2 regions of the Paenibacillus sp. FSL R5-0486 genome follow, and region 2 is predicted to be linked to the other one. Evidence: riboswitches for the same ligand, from Rfam matches in the RefSeq annotation. Region 2 holds a riboswitch; the other holds the start of a gene.
The links. A riboswitch is a leader RNA that binds a small molecule or an ion and turns the genes downstream of it on or off. The one in region 2 is predicted to bind glycine.

Region 1: it holds a riboswitch for glycine, as region 2 does, so the genes downstream of both, sdaAB (L-serine ammonia-lyase, iron-sulfur-dependent subunit beta) here and gcvT (glycine cleavage system aminomethyltransferase GcvT) in region 2, are expected to answer to the same signal.

The regions. Positions count from the first base shown of each region.
Region 1 covers NZ_CP150237.1:545,415-555,311, reverse strand. Annotated here, with positions in the region: gene MKY01_RS02625 (HAMP domain-containing sensor histidine kinase) at 1-408, opposite strand, end outside; gene MKY01_RS02620 (response regulator transcription factor) at 435-1,118, opposite strand; gene MKY01_RS02615 (alpha-glycosidase) at 1,346-3,100, shown strand; gene MKY01_RS02610 (helix-turn-helix transcriptional regulator) at 3,241-3,753, opposite strand; gene MKY01_RS02605 (ABC transporter permease) at 3,808-5,022, opposite strand; gene sdaAA (L-serine ammonia-lyase, iron-sulfur-dependent, subunit alpha) at 5,208-6,146, opposite strand; gene sdaAB (L-serine ammonia-lyase, iron-sulfur-dependent subunit beta) at 6,136-6,825, opposite strand; glycine riboswitch at 7,104-7,228, opposite strand; gene MKY01_RS02590 (collagen-like triple helix repeat-containing protein) at 7,363-9,732, opposite strand.
Region 2 covers NZ_CP150237.1:5,586,432-5,596,328, forward strand. Annotated here, with positions in the region: gene MKY01_RS24710 (mannitol-1-phosphate 5-dehydrogenase) at 1-1,143, opposite strand, end outside; gene MKY01_RS24715 (PTS sugar transporter subunit IIA) at 1,140-1,574, opposite strand; gene MKY01_RS24720 (BglG family transcription antiterminator) at 1,571-3,673, opposite strand; gene MKY01_RS24725 (PTS mannitol transporter subunit IICB) at 3,712-5,166, opposite strand; gene gcvH (glycine cleavage system protein GcvH) at 5,586-5,978, opposite strand; glycine riboswitch at 6,323-6,445, shown strand; gene gcvT (glycine cleavage system aminomethyltransferase GcvT) at 6,766-7,902, shown strand; gene gcvPA (aminomethyl-transferring glycine dehydrogenase subunit GcvPA) at 7,899-9,254, shown strand; gene gcvPB (aminomethyl-transferring glycine dehydrogenase subunit GcvPB) at 9,395-9,897, shown strand, end outside.

The DNA of each region.
Region 1 (9,897 bases), 2.2 Mb from region 2:
CCTCCCATCCGGCGACGTGGATTTCAGAAGCGTTACATCTTCACCCCCAAGAATAAAGAGGGTCTCACCGCTCACACTCACACGATACATGGAAGATTTGGGATACGAGCCATGTAATTGCTCCAACCGGGCCTTAATCTCTTCATCCGAAGCACCATCCAGGTTCTTCGCTTCATGTGACCAGAGGTTACTGATCTTAGTAACATCACCGTAAGGCGCGGCGCGGTTCATATTCGTGTCCGTGTTATTCACTACAACAATATATATAACGGATATGATCGGAAGTACAACGGGCACAAATAATACAGCCGCCAAGATCAGGAGGATGTATCTGGACATCAAGGACCGCCCAAAGCGAAGCTTGCGCCGCCCGGATTGCTTTTGCTCCTTGCTTCGTTCTCCCTTCATGATCTTCCGTTCTCTGAACCACCGGATCATGGCTTCTTCACACGATATCCTACACCACGGACTGTCTGAATAATTGCAGGATTGGCCGGATCAAGCTCCAGCTTTTCGCGTAGATGTCGAATATGTACCATCAAAGTCTTATCTCCATCCAGATAGGGCTCGTTCCAAACGGCTTCATAGATCTGCTCTTTGGTTCGAATCATGCCCATATGTCGTAGCAGGTAGGCGAAGATGTGGAACTGTTTTCCCGATAAAATAATCTCATCCCCCGTCTCCTCATTGACGATCCGGTTGTCCTTCTCATAGATCGAGAGATGATCCAGCTTCAGGGCTGTATCCGATGAGACCGCAGTTCCCGCCTTCCGCAGTTGCACTTCAATCCGGGCAGCCAGTTCATCGGGGTGAAATGGTTTGGTCACATAGTCATCGGCAAAATCAAGACCGTGCAACTTGTCGTCAATGGACGTTCTGGCCGAGAGCATGACAATGGGCAACGCGGGATGTTCTTTTTTCAGTCGCTGGCCCACCGTAAATCCATCCAGCCCGGGCAGCATGACATCCAGAATAATGAGTGCACAACCGACAGCAGCCTCCGCTGCACCTTCACCACTGCCGAGCCACACCACCTCATAACCGCGTTCCTCCAGATCGGCTCTGACCCAAGTCGCAATTTCCGTATCATCTTCAATATATAACAGTTTGGTTTTCATCCGAATATTCGTTTCCTTTCTGCACCCATTGGGTTAATGATATATCTGAGCATCATCATGATAAAAGCTGTCTATATCATATGGATTCATGTCTTGTTGAAACAATGTTGAAGTCCTTTACGTTACCATACATGCTAATTATAGCTTATCCATTAACGTGGGGAATGTCATATTAATCAAGTCTACCAAGTACATATCAGTGCTACACCTGACGGGAGGAAATCATTATGTTGCTGGAAGCTATTTATCATCAACCGAAACGAAACTGGGCCTATGCCTATGACCAAGATACAATCCATCTGCGCCTGCGTGCCAAAAAGAATGATCTGACCGAGGTACATGCCCTGACCGGGGATAAATATGCGTGGGATGCAACCAAAGCGCTGGTTCCCTTAACAAAGTTCACCTCTGACTCCATGTTCGATTACTTCGAGGGTGAGGTGAAACCTCCCTACCACCGACTGAAATACTCTTTTCTGCTCAAAAACGGAGACGAACAGATCTGGATGACCGAGACGGACTTCCAGGAAAAAGAACCGGACGATCCGGGTCGTATGTTCCAGTTCCCTTATATTCATGCTGGAGCTGTATTCACACCCCCTGCATGGGTTAAGGATGCAGTGTTCTATCAGATTTTCCCTGAACGATTCGCCAACGGCAACCCGGATATTAGTCCGGAAAAGGTAGAGCCGTGGGGTGGTGAGCCGACACCTTTCAATTTCTTCGGCGGTGACCTTCAGGGCGTAATCGACCATCTGGATTACATCAGCGATCTTGGCATTAATGCGATCTACTTCACCCCCATCTTTGAAGCCACCACCAATCACAAATACGATACCGAAGACTACCTGCGGGTAGACCGGCACTTTGGTGACGCAGATACCGTGAAACGACTGGTCGAGCTGTGCCATGCACGCGGAATTCGCGTACTTCTGGATGCTGTGTTCAACCATTCCGGGAAGACATTTGCGCCGTTTGTAGATGTACAGAAGAACGGAGAACAATCCAAATATAAGGACTGGTTCCATGTACATGAATACCCGCTGGACGTGAAGGACGGCATTCCTACGTATGAGACCTTCGGGTTCGAAGCGCATATGCCAAAGCTGAATACGGAGAATGCCGAGGTTAAGGCCTATCTGCTGGAGGTTGCCGAGTACTGGATCAAGGAAGTGGGTGCAGACGGATGGCGGCTGGATGTGGCAGACGAAGTGGACGATGCATTCTGGCGTGATTTCCGCCGTGTAGTCAAAGCGGCTAATCCGGATGCCTATATTCTGGGCGAAGTATGGAACGAGTCTTCCTCCTGGCTGCAAGGCGACCAGTTCGATGCGTCCATGAACTATCCGTTTACCGATGCCGTGAATGCTTTCTTTGTGAAAAATACGATGCACGCCGAACAGTTCGCAAACTCCATCGGGCGACAGTTATCCCGTTATCCGCTTCAGGCCAGCGAAGTGGCGTTTAACTTGCTGGACAGCCACGATACCCCGCGGCTGCTCACGCTGTGTGAAGGTGACCAGCGCAAGATGAAGCTGGCTGCGTTATTCCAGTTCAGTTATATGGGTGCTCCGTGCATCTATTACGGAGACGAGATTGGCATGGACGGCGAACATGATCCGGGCTGCCGTAAATGCATGGAATGGGATGAAGCAAAGCAGGACCGAGAGCTGTTTAACTTTTATCAGAAACTGATCTCCCTGCGTCATGCTCATCCTGCCCTGCGTGCAGAAGGCACCGTTCGTTTCTTGCAGGCTCGTCCCGATGGCAGCCAACTGGTATTTGAACGGCAAAATGAGGAGGAACGCATTCTGGTTCTGTTCAATCGATCAGAAGAGACGGCTATTGTGGAGCTGGAGGCCGGTGATGAGGAATGGACCGAGTTATTCGGCGGAAACCATCGTACCGCCAAGGAAGATGGCGTACTCGCCATTGAATTGCCCGCGTATGGATATGCCGTACTGAGTACTAGTCTCATATAAACACCAAGCTATACTTGCTCATATGCAAGACTGGAGTCTGTTCAATTCATCGGCATATCAAACGAAATAGGCGCTCACAGATCTGTTCCTGATCTGTGGAGCACCTATTTGATTTTGACGTTATTCATTATGGCCATGGATTACTCTGGCCGAACCAGCTGTTCCTTGAGCAACTGGATGGTGGCCTCATATTGTACAAGCCCCACTTGCAGACACAGACGCTGTGCAGGCGAAATACGTTCGCCGAATTCCTCCATCTGGCGCTGAAGTTCAGCGTATAACATTTCCTTTCGCTTCAACTGGCTGGATATCCAACCCGTTACGGTATCTTCATCCGCCAACTCTCCGAAATACAACCGCATCAGAAAATCAGAACGAAATACCTCAGCTTCCAAAGGACTCATTAAATAGGCGTGAAATTGCGCTGCTCCTTCAGGGGTCAATGAATACACGTTCTTATCAGGTTTCCCTTCCTGCTTCACCGATTCCTTAGTCAGCAATCCTGACTTTTCCATCTTCGCAAGTGTAGGATATATGGTTCCGAAACTGGCATCAAAGAAAAATGAAAAATATTGTTCAAAGTACTGCTTGATCTCGTATCCGGAACTTGGCTGATTGTGCAGTATTCCGAGGATGACATGCTGCGTGTTCATCGGTGTACCGCTCCTTTCCATTCCCCTTAACGTATCACAATCAGTACCCCTTGTTCAATGATCAGATGACGAAACGGTTGCTTTCAGAGCAACAGGCACAGCAGCAGGCTGGTCCTCCCTACGAGCTTCAGAACGTACCGGGCCGGAGCGTCTGATCCAGATGCAAAGCGCACCCAGAGTCAGTGTTACACCACCGATTACGGCGAGCAACATCGCATCCCGGCCAATTCCGTTTCCTCCGAGCACAAGGTTCATCATCCCTTCTACGGCATAAGTCGCTGGCAGATAATGACCGATCACTTGGTAGAAGTCAGGCATTACATCTCGCGGAATCGTTGATCCCGAGGACAGCATCAGCAAAGGCAACAGCGCACTGTTTAACCAAGCCCCAGCATTGCCAAGCAACAACAAGCTCAACTGAGCCATGAGTATAAAAGATATGGTGACCAGCAACTGGAACAGCCATAACATGAACCAACCGGCTGCTGACGATACCCCCATAATGTGCATCATCCCTGATCCAACGAGCGAGACGATAAATGCCGCACCAACATTAACGATGTTGCGGGCCCAGAAGCGCTCCCATTTCCCTGCCCTGCCACTCAGTTCTCCAGACACTTTTTGCAGATTCATGCCAAGCAACATTGCTCCGGTAAACGTAGCGGTTACAATCAACATCGGTACCATGGAGAAAGCAAAATTATCAACAGGATTCAGTCGCTCCACCTCTGCCTCCACGCGTGAAGATAACCCTACCGCAAGCGCATCGGATTGATCAGCAGTCATACCGGACTGATTCAGCACTCCGCGAATGCCATTCTCTTGTACTTCACGGTTCAACGTCGCTGTAACTTGTGCGGCTACGTTCTGCATCACACTTTTCACGGTAGCCACGTTTGATTCGTTCATCACATACTTCACTGTCATCGGTTTTGACAAGTCTTCTGCCTGTTGCATGAAACCTGATGGAATCTCAATAATCATGTACACATTCCGATCCGTTAACATCTGTCGTGCTTCTTGCATCGATTCAGATGGTTTGATCTCGAAATTCAGACCTGCCGCCAAAGACTTAGCCACTGGTTCAGCCGCTACCCCATCTTCATTCACGATGGTGACAGCCAATTGAGTCATTCTTTCGTTAACCTGGTCGTATCCGCTAAGCCAGATGATGTTAAAAAAAACCTGAAACAGCACAGCCGTAATTAAACCTACAATGGTGGCTCCGTTTTTCAAAAACAGTAGACTCGTCTGGAAAATACCTTTCATTCTATCCATCTCCTTTAGTTTTGTTTCGCTCTTTTATATATCGTATTGATATATGACAATTGTTAATATATCAATACGATATATAAATCGTCAATGTTTTTATTTTTCTTGTTGGTAAAAGACAAAAAAAAGCCGATACATCTCTTCACCAGGAAGATTTGTACCGGCTTTTCATATCAATCCTATTACGCCTTAGGTTCTGCATCATTTTCAGTAGACGACTCCATCTCAGGCTCTGCACGCTTTGCCTTCGGTTTAGCCAGCTTTTGCATCATTTTGCGGCCGGTTGGCGTCTGGGCCAGTCCACCTTGGGCTGTCTCCCGATGGCGGCTCGGCATTGCACTGCCTACTTCCAGCATGACATCGATGACTTCGTCTGACGGAATGGCACTACGCACTCCGGCCAGGGCCATGTCAGCCGCAGCCAGCGCCGTAACTGCACCCAGTCCATTACGGACGATGCACGGGATTTCAACAAGGCCTGCGACCGGATCGCAGATAAGGCCCAGTGTATTCTTTAACGCCAAACCAACGGCATGAACAACCTGTTCTGGTGTACCTCCACGCAGTTCAACCATGGCACCCGCAGCCATGCCAATAGCGGAACCCACTTCCGCCTGACAGCCACCTTCGGCACCGGAGATAAATGAATTGTTGGCAATAACATAACCAATCGCCCCCGCACAGAACAACCCGTTCACCAAATGTTCGTCCGTCCAGCCAAACCGCTCCTGTGAGCTAATAAACACACCCGGGATAATGCCGCAGGAACCGGCTGTTGGTGTTGCCACGATCCGGCCCATGGAGGCATTCACTTCAGATACACACAGGGCATACGCCATGGCAAGTGCGGAAGCATCTCCCGAGCAAGTCTCACCCTTGCGAATGTACTCAGCCATTTTTTTGCCGTCTCCACCTGTTAATCCACTGCGTGATGTCGTATCTTCCGTTAACCCTTTGCGTACCGCTTCCTTCATCACCTGATAATATTCAGACATCTGCTTCACAACATCCGCTTCCGGTGTATTGGTCTCCTGAACTTGCTCCTCAATCATTAGCTGAGCAATGGTTTTGGATTCCGCTGTACAGATCGTATTCAGTTCGTGCAAATGTTTAAATCGCATCCGAATCAACTCCTCTCTTCAAATCAATAACACGAATGTCTAGCACATGGTCCAGCTCCCTTAGACGCTTGAGCATATCAGGATTAGGCACACCATCCATTTCCATCGCGGTAAGTGCTTCGCCATCACGGGCTTTCCGGTCCACCTGCATATACCCGATGTTAACCCCGGATGAACTGATCGTGGACGTCACTGACGCGAGTACGCCCGCTTTATCCGCATGCCGCAGAACGAGTGTTGGAAACTCACCACTAATCTGAACACGAAAATCATTCATCGAATGCACCGATACGCTTCCACCACCAATGGATGCACCGATTAAGGAGCAGGCACGTTCTCCCTGCCACAACTCAATTTTGACCGTATTAGGATGAGGAGCAGGTAGGCCACTTGTATAAAACTCAACCTCCATGCCCGCTTCCTCTGCGTATTGCTCTGCATCCGGGATACGCGGATCGTCTGTGACATAATCCAGCAGACCGCCGATCAGTGCCAGATCTGTTCCGTGCCCCTGATACGTATCTGCAAATGAACCGTACAGCGTCAGCCGGGCACGATCTGGCGTACATCCTAGCCACTGTCGAGCAATTCTCCCTAACCTTGCCGCTCCAGCTGTATGTGAACTTGAAGGCCCCGTCATCGACGGACCAATAATTGAGAAAACATCTTTAAATCGCACCTTGTAACCCTCCATTATTAATCATGATTCATATTTGTAAAATGTATTCGTCATTTCGATCCAGGAGTTTCATCCACAATGTCCCTTATTTAGATATGATGACATCAAAAAGGACAGAAGAAGGCCTTAGGCCCTCTCTCTGTCCTCGATACCTGAGAGTTTCACGATCAGCAGTGTCTCACGACAAGGGTGCACTGCCTGCGATTACAGACAAGTTCACCGGGCTGACTGATCATATACCCCTTGGGTGGCGCAGTTCGCGCACTCTCCAGAGTTGCGTCCAACGATGGTACATTTACCTGAGAGATTAACCACTGCGCCGGGTGCGCAGCAGCTTGCTCCTTCGGTGCCTGAACACTAGCCATATTGCTCGGCTAACCCAGGTCTCTCCCGCTCGTTATCATCCGCTGTATTCTTTTAATTCGATTCGAATTGGTACATTTCTAAGTTTTTGATCAAGTATACCCATAGAGTAATGTACAACATCATATATGTCAACAAAAGTAACGTGTAATTATCATAAGTTCGATGTCTATTTTAACTGAAACGAATAGCATTAATATTTCTCACTTCCGCTGAGGCACTCGTGACGTTGCTAGTTGTCGTAAATTGGATACTTATCGTGTATGCATTAGTCGTTGTAGCCGGGGATGTATCCACGTAAGTGTTGGAAGAAAGAAACCTCAACGTTCCCGAAGCATTACCGCTTCGTGAGAGCTGCAATTGATTAATTAAAACTCCATTACGTCTCAGATTAATGTTATACGCAATACTCCAGTTAGCCCCTACAACTATTGCTATTTGTGTACTATTATCGATTTTCACGCGTTGACCTGCCACTACAGGTACATTAAGTGTCTGAATCGTCGTTTCAGCTACTAATGAAAGACCCAACGCCGTGGTCTGGCTATCAGCAAACAAGGAAGAATCCGCAGGGGCAGAAGCTGCTGTCGATCCAGTAGCTCCTGTTGCGCCAGTGGCTCCGGTCGCTCCCGTTGCTCCCGTTACTCCGGACGTCCCGGTTGTTCCCGTCGCACCTGTCGCACCTGTAGCCCCAGTGACTCCGGTCGTTCCCGTTGCTCCCGTTACTCCGGACGTCCCGGTTGTTCCGGTTACGCCTGTTGCACCTGTAACCCCTGTGACTCCGGTCGCTCCCGTTGCTCCCGTTACTCCGGACGTCCCGGTTGTTCCGGTTACGCCTGTTGCACCTGTAACCCCTGTGGCTCCGGTCGTTCCCGTTGCTCCCGTTACTCCGGACGTCCCGGTTGTTCCGGTTACGCCTGTCGCACCTGTAACCCCTGTGGCTCCGGTCGTTCCCGTTGCTCCCGTTACTCCGGCTGTCCCGGTTGTTCCCGTCGCACCTGTAGCACCTGTAACCCCTGTGACTCCGGTCGCTCCTGTTGCTCCCGTTACACCAGCCGTCCCGTTTGTTCCCGTCGCACCTGTCGCACCTGTAATCCCTGTGACTCCGGTCGCTCCCGTTGCTCCCGTTACTCCGGACGTCCCGGTTGTTCCGGTTACGCCTGTCGCACCTGTAGCCCCTGTGACTCCGGTCGCTCCCGTTGCTCCCGTTACTCCGGACGTCCCGGTTGTTCCGGTTACGCCTGTCGCACCTGTAACCCCTGTGGCTCCGGTCATTCCCGTTGCTCCCGTTGCGCCTGTATCTCCAGTGACTCCTGTTGCTCCCGTCAATCCGGTTGCACCTGTAACACCAGTATCTCCAGTATCTCCAGTCGCCCCTGTTACGCCTGTCGCTCCCGTATCTCCAGTAACTCCGGTCGTCCCCGTTACGCCTGTTGCGCCTGTAACACCAGTGACTCCGGTTATTCCCGTCAGTCCTGTCAATCCCGTATCTCCAGTAACTCCGGTCGCACCTGTAACCCCTGTGGCTCCGGTCGTTCCCGTTGCTCCCGTTGCGCCTGTATCTCCAGTGACTCCTGTTGCTCCCGTCAATCCGGTTGCACCTGTAACACCAGTATCTCCAGTATCTCCAGTCGCCCCTGTTACGCCTGTCGCTCCCGTATCTCCAGTAACTCCGGTCGTCCCCGTTACGCCTGTTGCGCCTGTAACACCAGTGACTCCGGTCGTCCCCGTCAGTCCTGTCGCTCCCGTATCTCCAGTAACTCCGGTCGCCCCCGTTACGCCTGTCGCACCTGTAGCCCCAGTGACCCCAGTCGTTCCTGTTATTCCCGTACTACCGGTGACACCTGTGGCTCCAGTAGACCCTGTCTCCCCTGTGCTCCCGGTGACTCCAGTCGTTCCTGTTATTCCTGTACTCCCAGTAATACCCGTCACTCCCGTAAGCCCTGTCTCTCCTGTGGTCCCCGTACTTCCAGTAGCGCCCGTGACTCCTGTCACTCCGGTAGATCCTGTCTCCCCTGTGGTCCCAGTGACACCGGTCTCTCCCGTCGATCCCGTAGTTCCTCCAGGAGGACCAGTAACTCCTGTCAGTCCTGTAACACCTGTAGCCCCTGTAGGACCAGTTGTTCCCGCAACCCCTGCTGTCCCTGTAGCTCCAGTCGCACCCGTTACCCCGACTAGACCGGGGTTCGCTCCTAACAATTCCTCAGACACCAAACGATGTGCCGTTACCAGTTGACCGTTCTGGTTTTTCCCCCATACGGAAATCTGTACTTCATCCTCCGTATCATCACCTGTGATAAATATAAACTCAAATGCATCCAAATCTGCATAATAGTCTTTTGTTATAACCTGGTTAGGCAAAACATTAAACAATTCCTGAACGTATAGTGTGCGAACACCATTCAAATAATAGCCTTGAACCAGAACGGTAGAGAAACTAGTGAGACTCCAATTGTCTAATTTCACTGTAATTCTCTGTGTAGGACGCTCGCCGCTTCCCACCACTATATTATTTTCTATTGGCCCTGTTGATAAAACAGCCATCCTGCGATGCCCCCTTCTCCTGCCTGCATCACCAAATCAAGATTGTCTTCTATAAATATGCATATTGAACTGTAAACGTGAAGTTGCCCTCTTGCCTTTTTGGAGTGGACTGAAAGGAGATTGAATAGATATCCACCACACCAAAAGGAGAATATACAAAAAAAG
Region 2 (9,897 bases):
CATTTGGTTATACTGGGCAACAGCCTGTTCAAGCACCGGATGATGCTCATTCATGGACGTATAATGGTGGAGCGCAGCTGTAATCCCCTTCTGGCGGATCATGTTCTGCAGTTCAACTGCTTCCGGATCATCGGAGACATCGAACTTGCAGGCTGCTGCCATACCCATAGCCAGATAAGTCGTATCAGTTCCATCCGCATATGCCTGAAGGGCCGGGCGAACCAGACGATCATTTGGGGACAACTTGCGCAGCGGGGAACGACCAACACGAGTAACCTCATCGGTAAGATACGGGTTGACAAACCGTCCCAATATTTTGACAATATACTGCTCATGTTCTTCCGGGTTGAATGCAAAACGCTTCACTAGAACTTTTCCTGTTTCCTGCAAAGCACCGTATACAATCGATTTCACCTTCTCGTCGGCAATAGCCTTCTGAATCGTGTCATAACCGTGCACATTACCGATATATGCTGCAACGCAGTGTCCTGTATTAACAGTGAACAGCTTCCGTTCGATATACGGCTCCAGATCATCGACATATACAATGCCCTCAACCGGTTTGAATGCAGGAGCCATCTGGGAACGATCCACCACCCACTCGTAAAAAGGCTCCACCTGTACATGCAACGGATCTTCATGATGCTGAATAGGCACAATCCGGTCTACGGCCGAGTCTGGAAAATAGACAAACTGATCTGCAAGGGAACGCACTTCTTCATTGAGCAGAGCATATACATGCTCTTTCAATTGCGTACTGGCTCCAATGGCGTTCTCGCAAGCAATAATGTGAAGTGGGTTTTGAACCGGACCGGAATTCAATCTTTTCTCAAGTCCTTTTGCAATACCTGGTGCAATATGTTTCAGCACGCCCACGCCAACCGCGGTTGTAATCAGATCCGCTTCCACAACGGTTTGGGCAACCGTCTCCAGCTGGGTCCCATCGATTGCATTTACGCCTGTAACGGTCTCTTGATCCTTGCTCTCGTTAGCCAGTTCCACCGTATACTGCTCCCGTTGCTGGAGAGCTGTTACCAAGGTCTGATTCACGTCGGAGAAAATCACCTCATACCCTGCACGGGAGAGAATCAATCCGATAAACCCGCGTCCAATGTTACCTGCGCCAAAGTGTAGGGCCTTCATAGCTCCATTTCACTTTCCAGAATAGTAATAACTTCATCGGCAGTTTTAGCCAGACGCAGAGCCTCCATATTCTCATCCTCAGCACAGATCACCGCGATGCTAGTCAAAATCTCCATATGTTCTCCGCCTTGAGCCGCGATACCAATGACCATATAAGCCTTTTCTTCGCCAAAATCAACACCCTGTGGATACTGAATGACAGAGATACCTGTGGATAAAATGAAGGCTTTGGACTCCTTTGTACCATGCGGTATCGCAAGTCCGTTCCCTACATAGGTCGAGACAATCTCTTCACGTTCAATCATCTTCTCAATGTAATCAGCGGTAATATGTCCCGCATCCTTCAAAATCTGCCCTGCCATGCGAATCGCTTCGTATTTGTCCTGAGCCGTCGCATTCATGATGACTTTATCTGTTGTTAACATACTCATAATGGTTGACCTCCAATTTCGGTTTTACTGCGATAAAATCCAACAAGTTCCTGGGACAGGTAATGAATGAGTTCATCCCTGATTCCTTTTTCCAGCAATGTAATCATTTCTTCCTGTAATAACAGGGCGCTGATCTCACTGAGAACCTCCAGGCTTTCCTTGGATAATTCTCTGGGACCAAGCATCAAGAGGACATGGGTAACTCCTGCCGGATCATCCGGCGTACAGAGGAGTGGCTCCGTGAGCTGAAACAAGCTAATAGACGGCCTGTAAATTCCCTCACTGCGTGTATGAAACAGCGCAAGTCTTGTACCGGGAATCTTCTGACTCCCCACTGCCTCACGTGCCTCCAACCGTTTCGCGACCTCCTCCGGTTCCTTCAGCACACCAGATCCATGGAGTACGTTGCACATCGCATACACCGTTTTATAGAATCCGATATCTTGGTTATCCAGCGGATACACCTGAAACTTGCCAATAATTCGGACGATTTCAACTAAAATAGCTTCCATTCCATCCGGGTCCGAGTAACGACTTGTCGTCTGAACCTCGGCTTCACGGGGCTTATTATGCTGTCGTTGTAATGTTGTTGTTCGGATAAAATGACGCAGACGCTCGCTCTCTTCTGCCGTAAGCAGTGGACTCACTTTGTAATACTGATGCTCATCCATCGGCAGATCAACAGTGGATAACACCAGATCATATTGATCTGTAGGCATCCGGGCAGCTTCATACCAGGACACGCTGTCCATGATCCGAATCTCGGGAATCTCCTTGGACAGTCGGCTGGAGAGCATACGTGATGAGCCGATTCCGCTTGTACACACGATGATCGCCCTGATCTCCCGTTTCAATGCACGTAACCTCTCGATGGAAGCCCCAAAATGCATGACCAAGAAACCAATTTCTTCATCCGGAACTTCTGTGCCTGGCCAAGCTTGATGCACGGATTGTTTGACCTCTTCGAAGAGGGAATCATAATCCTTGCGAATCTGCTGCAGTAGCGGATTACGAATCATCTGTTGCCCTTCAATTCGCTCCATGACAGGTTGCATATGACCAAGCAGACCTTCACGAAGCAAACGATCCTCATGAAAGGCGTAATGTGTTCTCGCCTGCATCTGATCAATCAGTGAATGTACCCTGTCCAGTAAAATCAAATCATCTATTGGCAACAGCCGCGAAGAATGAATCCGCTGCTCTGTCTCAACTAATAGTCTGTGAAAATAAGCTTGCTCATCTTGGGAGAATGTCAGCCCCAGCTGGGTCGATAACACACCACACAAGCGGGAAGCCATATAAGGTGGAACCTTCATCTCATCCTGCTCTGCGACTTCATCTCCCTTGTTCTCCAGGGGAGGTATACGGCCAATGCCAAAGCCTTTACGAATACGTACAACCGCTACGGATAATTGAATCAGCAACTTCATGTATTGGCGTTCCGGGATGTTCTCCAGCCATTCGATATCTGGTTGCCATAACGCATTTTCGACCGTAAGTACATCACCATGTCCAATCATATCCAACAATTTTTGGTTTACGATGGAGCCCCCTTGTTCAGGTTGTCTTCCGAACAGGTCGGATTCATCCAAAAATTCGAGAGCAAGTGCAGCTATGGCTGTGCGATGATTCGTCTCACTTCCGTTAATCTTGACGCCATATCCACGTCTGCGAACCAGCTTTAGTCCCGCCTGACGAATCCGTGACTCCAGATCGTCCAGATCAGTGGTTACGGTGGATACGGTCACTTTCAGATCCGAAGCCAAGGCGAGTAACTTTACAGGCTCCGGTTCATCCAGCAGGATGCAAAGCATGAAGAGCTTACGCTCTTCTGGCGTAAACTCTACATATTCTTTACCCTCTAGTTGCTGGCGCAATACAGCCAGATCATCGGAACTGGCATCGATTCGGATACCGGTTCCTGATTTTTTTTCCAGCTTCATGCCCAAAGGTTCAAGCCATTGTTCAATCATTTGCAGCTCCCGGTGAACCGTTCGGGTACTGACCTTTACTTCAACGGCGATTTCGCCGGCAGTTACTTCATGTGGATGCTCCAGCAGGAACTCCACGATTTCACGTTGTCTTTTGGTAATACTCATATCTCAGCCTCCGGCTCAGGGAAAACAAATGCGTGCAATTACTTCAGACGTTCAACGAGCGCATCGTATTCCGGGCTTTTTAGGAAGTTGTCGATGGATATATGTTCTGCGTTCGGCGCAACGGAGCGGGCACGATCGGTCAATACTTGTTGTGTGATCACCACGTCTGCATCCGGCGGGATATCACTGATAGCCGTATTGGTCACCGTAACGTCAATCCCCTCTGCCTTCATCTTCTTGCGTAGAATGGAAGCACCCATGGCACTTGACCCCATGCCTGCATCACAGGAGAAGACAATTTTCTTCACGTCTGTTTTGACGGTAGAAGAAGCCATATCTGCGGCTCTGTCTGCTTCACGTTGATTAGCCGTAATACCAGCGTTTGGCAGGGTTCCTTGACTCTTCATGTCTTTCATCCGACTGGATGCGGACTCCAGATCTTCGTCCTTTTGTTTACCCGTTTTCAGCAACACTGCTGCAACCAGGAAAGAAACGACGGCTGCTACAAGCACCCCTGCGAACATCGGCAGGTATCCACCTTTTGGTGTTAAGAAGAAATACGCGATAATACTACCCGGTGATGGTGCTGAAACAAGTCCTGCTCCGGTGAGCATGAATGTTAATGTACCTGCGACGCCACCCGCAATTGCAGCAAGAATCAGAATCGGTCTCATCAGAATGTAAGGGAAGTAGATCTCATGAATTCCCCCGAAGAAATGAATGATAACGGCACCCGGTGCAGAAGATTTGGCCATTCCGCGTCCGAAGAAACAGTAAGCAAGTAAGATACCAAGTCCCGGACCCGGGTTCGATTCAAGCATGTATAATACGGATTTCCCTAATTCTCTCGCTTGATCTGTTGCAATTGGTGTCAGAATCCCGTGGTTGATTGCATTGTTCAGGAACAATACTTTACCTGGTTCAATGATTAGGTTGACCAGCGGCAGCAAACCAAGATTCATTAAGCCCTGTACACCGGCAGATAATACTTTGCTAATCGCTTCTACAGCAGGCCCGATGCCCAGTAGCGCAAAAATCCCCAAGATCCCGCCAATAATACCGGCTGAGAAGTTGTTAACAAGCATTTCAAATCCGGCTTTAACTTTACCTTCAATGGATTTATCAAACTTTTTAATGATCCATGCTGCCAGTGGTCCGGCAATCATGGCACCGAGGAACATCGGGATATCACTACCCACGATGACCCCGATGGTCATAATGGCACCCACGACACCACCACGCTGACCATGCACCATCGTACCTCCGGTGTAACCAATTAACAGTGGCAGCAAATATTTGATCATCGGATCAACTAGCTGTGCAAGCGTCTCGTTAGGGAACCAGCCTGTTGGAATGAACAGAGCCGTAATTAATCCCCAGGCGATGAACGCTCCCATATTTGGCATGACCATACCACTCAGGAATCGGCCAAAACGCTGAACACCAACCCGTAGCCCACCTTTGGAATTGGACGATTGGTCCAAATTACTCATTGTATTATCCTCCTTGGATCAAGTGATTATGATTTATGAAAGGGGTATCATTTCTCCCCTGCTGTAATCCTAAGCGAGAATGCTCTCCTGTTCAATGAAATGAAAGCGTACTTTCGTCATGAACAATGATGACAACATTAGGTTATGTAATCGTTTTAATTGATGCATAATGACTGAACCCATTGGTACACAAGGATTTTTTCGCCTATGACTTTTATCATTTCCAGAATCATTTTCTAACCTATAGCTTGGTCCAATCAGGTGATTCACATCCACAATCTGTTACAATCCACATTCAAAACCATTCTTTTAAAGCACAAAAAACCTGTGCAAGCATCCGGCTCACACAGGTCAAAACAATATGAAGCTCATTTCATTTGGTTATAAAATATATGTTAATAAGTACAAGTTCGTTAAAACTATTCTTCCGTATGTTTCCGATACGCGTCTGCATTCATCAATGTAGACAATGCTGCTGTCAGATCTCCCTCAACACGGATCTCAATCATCCAGCCTTCCTCGTAAGGAGAGCTGTTCACAAGTTCAGGGGAGTCCTGCAACGAATCATTGACTGCAATAATTGAACCTGTGACGGGAGAGAACAAGTCCGACACCGTTTTGACCGATTCGATCGTTCCAATGCTGTCCTCTGCTTTTACATTGGTTTCAAGGTCAGGCAATTCCACAAACACAATGTCACCCAGCTGATGCTGCGCGAACTCGGTAATGCCAATACGTACAGTATCCTCCCCTACGGTTTGCACCCATTCGTGCTCTTCACTGTACAGGAAATCACTTTTCAATTCGCTCATCGATATCCGCCTCGCTTTTCATTAAATGAGTGCATGCGTTCTTTGACCTTAACCTTTTTCCCAGAACATAGCGTATGATATTTTTGAATCAAATGTCAAGATACCTCACAATTTATTTACTGAACACCTCTAAATCCTGTAACCGGATTACACTCTTTCTTCATATACTGGTGAATATTAGAATAGTAAGCGTAGTCTTTTTAAATATACGAACAATAACATAAAAACTAAATTAAATATTCGGTTTTAAATCATTATCTATGATATCGTTCTTGACATCGGTAGTGGATTCACGTTTTAATGAAAGGAGTAAATGTGTTTATTGGACTATGTTATACCCGCGGATGAATGTAAAGGGAGAGATTACCCGTGACACCCGATTCGGGATGTACATGAGGTAACGCCGAAGGAGTAAACCACCGATAAGCGGAGGTGAATCTCTCAGGCAAAAGGACTTTTACGGGACGCAACTCTGGAGAGCATCTATTCGCCCTGTGCGGGCGTTATGATCACCCAAGGGGAAACCTGCTGCACAACGTAGCGGGGTAACTCTCAGGTACAAGGGACAGAGCCTTAGAATAAGCGTGCTACTTGGCATGCCGATTCTTTGGCCTGTCCTTTTCCTTTTTCCCAAAAAACGAAAAACAGGATGTAGAACGGCGCTGCCATAGTTGCCCTTACCATACTTATGTGATGAAAATATCTAGCTGAAAATTTAAAAATACCCTGGTTCATTGATCCACGATTGTATATCCGGCCGGCTGACGGCCTATGACGAGGTGATTTGATGTCCGATTTGCTTAGAACACCACTCTTCCCACTGTATCAGCAATACGAAGGCGTACGGTGCATTGATTTTGGAGGCTGGGAGCTTCCGGTACAATTTAGCGGAATCCAGAAAGAACATGAAGCGGTGCGCGAGCGTGCTGGGCTGTTTGATGTATCCCATATGGGCGAATTCACAGTACAGGGTGAGCAGGCTGAAGTTTTTTTGCAACAAATGATGACCAATGATGTGACCACGCTGGTTCCCGGTCAAGCCCAGTACACCCTGATGTGTTATCCAGATGGCGGTGTGGTGGATGATCTGCTCGTGTATAAGCTGGAAGATCAGCATTATATGCTCGTCGTTAACGCCTCCAACATCGACAAGGATTGGGCGTGGCTGCAAGAGCACTTGATCCCTGGCGTAAGCATGACCAACGATTCGGAGCAAACGGCGCTGCTCGCCTTGCAAGGTCCACTGGCTGTAGACATTATCGGGAAAGTTACAGATACGGATGTAAGCTCGATTGAACCGTTTCGTTTTGTGCAGGATGCTGAAGTATGTGGAGTAAAATTACTGTTGTCCCGTACCGGATATACCGGTGAAGATGGCTTTGAACTATATGTTCCTGCGGACCAGGCTGCTGTGGTCTGGAATGGATTAATGCAAGCCGGTGAAGGTCACGGACTTGTACCGACCGGACTTGGTGCCCGGGACACATTACGCTTTGAAGCAAGGCTCCCCCTGTATGGACAGGAATTGTCGGCAACTATCTCTCCACTCGAAGCTGGCGTAGGTATGTTTGTGAAGCTGAATGCCGGACCTTTTATCGGACACGAAGCCTTGTTACAGCAAAAAACTGACGGGCCCGCCCGCAAACTGGTCGGCATCGAAGTGTTGGAGCGCGGTATTCCCCGCCCCCACTATCCGATTTACGCCGAAGGCGTACAGATTGGTGAAGTGACAACAGGCACGCAATCACCTACATTGAAGCGTAATCTGGGGCTTGCCCTCATCGACAGCAAATACGCTGCGCTGGGAACCCCGCTTGAGATTGAGATCCGCGGCAAGAAACTGAAAGCGGAGGTCGTGAAGACCCCTTTTCATAAACGGACACGTACGTCGAAGACACCTACTCAAGGAGCTGATCAAGCATGAGCAAGCACCGTTACATTCCCATGACTGAGCAAGATCAGAGCGCCATGCTCGCAACCATCGGTGTGGATACGCTGGAGGATTTGTTTCAGGACATTCCAAAAGAGATTCGTTATCAGGGCGAGCTGCCCGTATCCTTCAAACTTGATGAATATACGCTGACACGTCATATGTCCAAACAAGCTGGCGCCAACGCCAATTTCGAAACACACGCCAGCTTCCTCGGCGCAGGTATATACGATCATCATGTTCCTTCCGTCATCAATCATGTCATTTCCCGTTCCGAGTTCTACACTGCCTACACACCTTATCAGCCTGAGATCAGCCAAGGTGAACTACAGGCTATTTTCGAATTTCAATCGTACATCTGTGAATTAACCGGTATGGCTGTAGCGAATGCCAGTATGTATGATGGCGCAACTGCCTTTGCCGAAGCAGGAAACCTGGCCGCAGCGGCAACTCGTCGCAAACAGCTCATCGTATCCCGTACCGTTCATCCGGAAGCCCGTCAGGTATTGCAGGCGTATGCGCACGGACTCCGTCTGGAGATTGTCGAGATTGGTTATAAAGATGGCGTCACTGATTGGGATGCCCTGCAAGCCGCCATATCGGACGATACCGCTGCTGTCATGATCCAGAGTCCGAACTTCTTTGGTGCTGTGGAAAATGTGAAGCAGGCTGCCGACCTCGTGCATGCGCACAAGGGCCTGCTCGTTGTAAGTGCAAACCCGCTATCGCTGGGTCTGCTGGAAGCCCCAGGCAAGCTGGGTGCCGACATCGTGGTTGGCGATGCGCAACCCCTTGGCATCGCCGCTTCACTCGGCGGCCCGACATGCGGATATTTCGCAGTATCCCAGCCTCATATGCGCCGAATTCCTGGCCGAATTGTAGGCCAAACAACCGATCGCAATGGCAAGCGTGGTTTTGTACTAACATTGCAAGCACGTGAACAGCACATCCGACGCGAAAAGGCGACATCCAACATCTGTTCCAACCAGGCTTTGCTTGCACTCAGCGCATCTGTATATATGTCCATCATGGGTAAACAAGGAATGATCGATGTCGCGGATCTGAATTTGCAAAAGAGTCATTACACCCTCAATACATTAACTGCGATTTCTGGAGTTAGCCTTACTTTTAATGCACCAACATTTAATGAGTTTGTTATTAAGCTTACTGAAGGAACCGACGTGGATACTCTTCAGTTGAAACTGCTGGATGCGGGCTTTATTGGTGGTTACGAACTCGGACGTGATTACCCGGAGCTTGCCGGACATATGCTGATTGCTGTTACCGAACGGCGCACTAAGGAAGAGATTGACGAATTCGCACGAGCATTGGAGGGATCGCTGTGACTCAGGAAACGACGACGACGACAACGACAACATCGGTACAAGGACAATCGGAAACAGGTTCCTCTGTCTCTACTTCGGTTCAACCTGAGACGAATACAACATTTAGTGCACAGACCTTAACTCCTGCTCCGGAACAATCATTGATTTTTGAACTCAGCAGTCCTGGGCGTGTCGCTTATTCCTTGCCAGAATGTGACGTTCCTCGTCAGGCCTCCGATACGTTGATTCCCCGGGAAATGCTCCGTTCGGAAGTAGCAGCACTGCCGGAAGTGTTTGAGGTAGATGTTATTCGACACTATACCGCTCTGTCCCGCCGCAACTTCGGCGTAGATAACGGATTCTATCCACTGGGCTCTTGTACGATGAAATACAATCCAAAGATTAATGAGGATGTTGCCCGTTACAACGGTTTTGCCAAAATCCATCCGTACCAGCATGAATCCAGCATTCAAGGTGCACTTGAACTGTTATATACGTTGCAAAACGACCTTGCAGGTCTGACAGGTATGGACGCTGTGACCTTGCAACCAGCCGCTGGTGCCCATGGAGAATGGACTGGACTTATGATGATTCGTGCCTACCACGAAGGGCGTGGCGAACAACGTACCAAAGTCATCGTGCCCGATTCTTCGCATGGTACCAA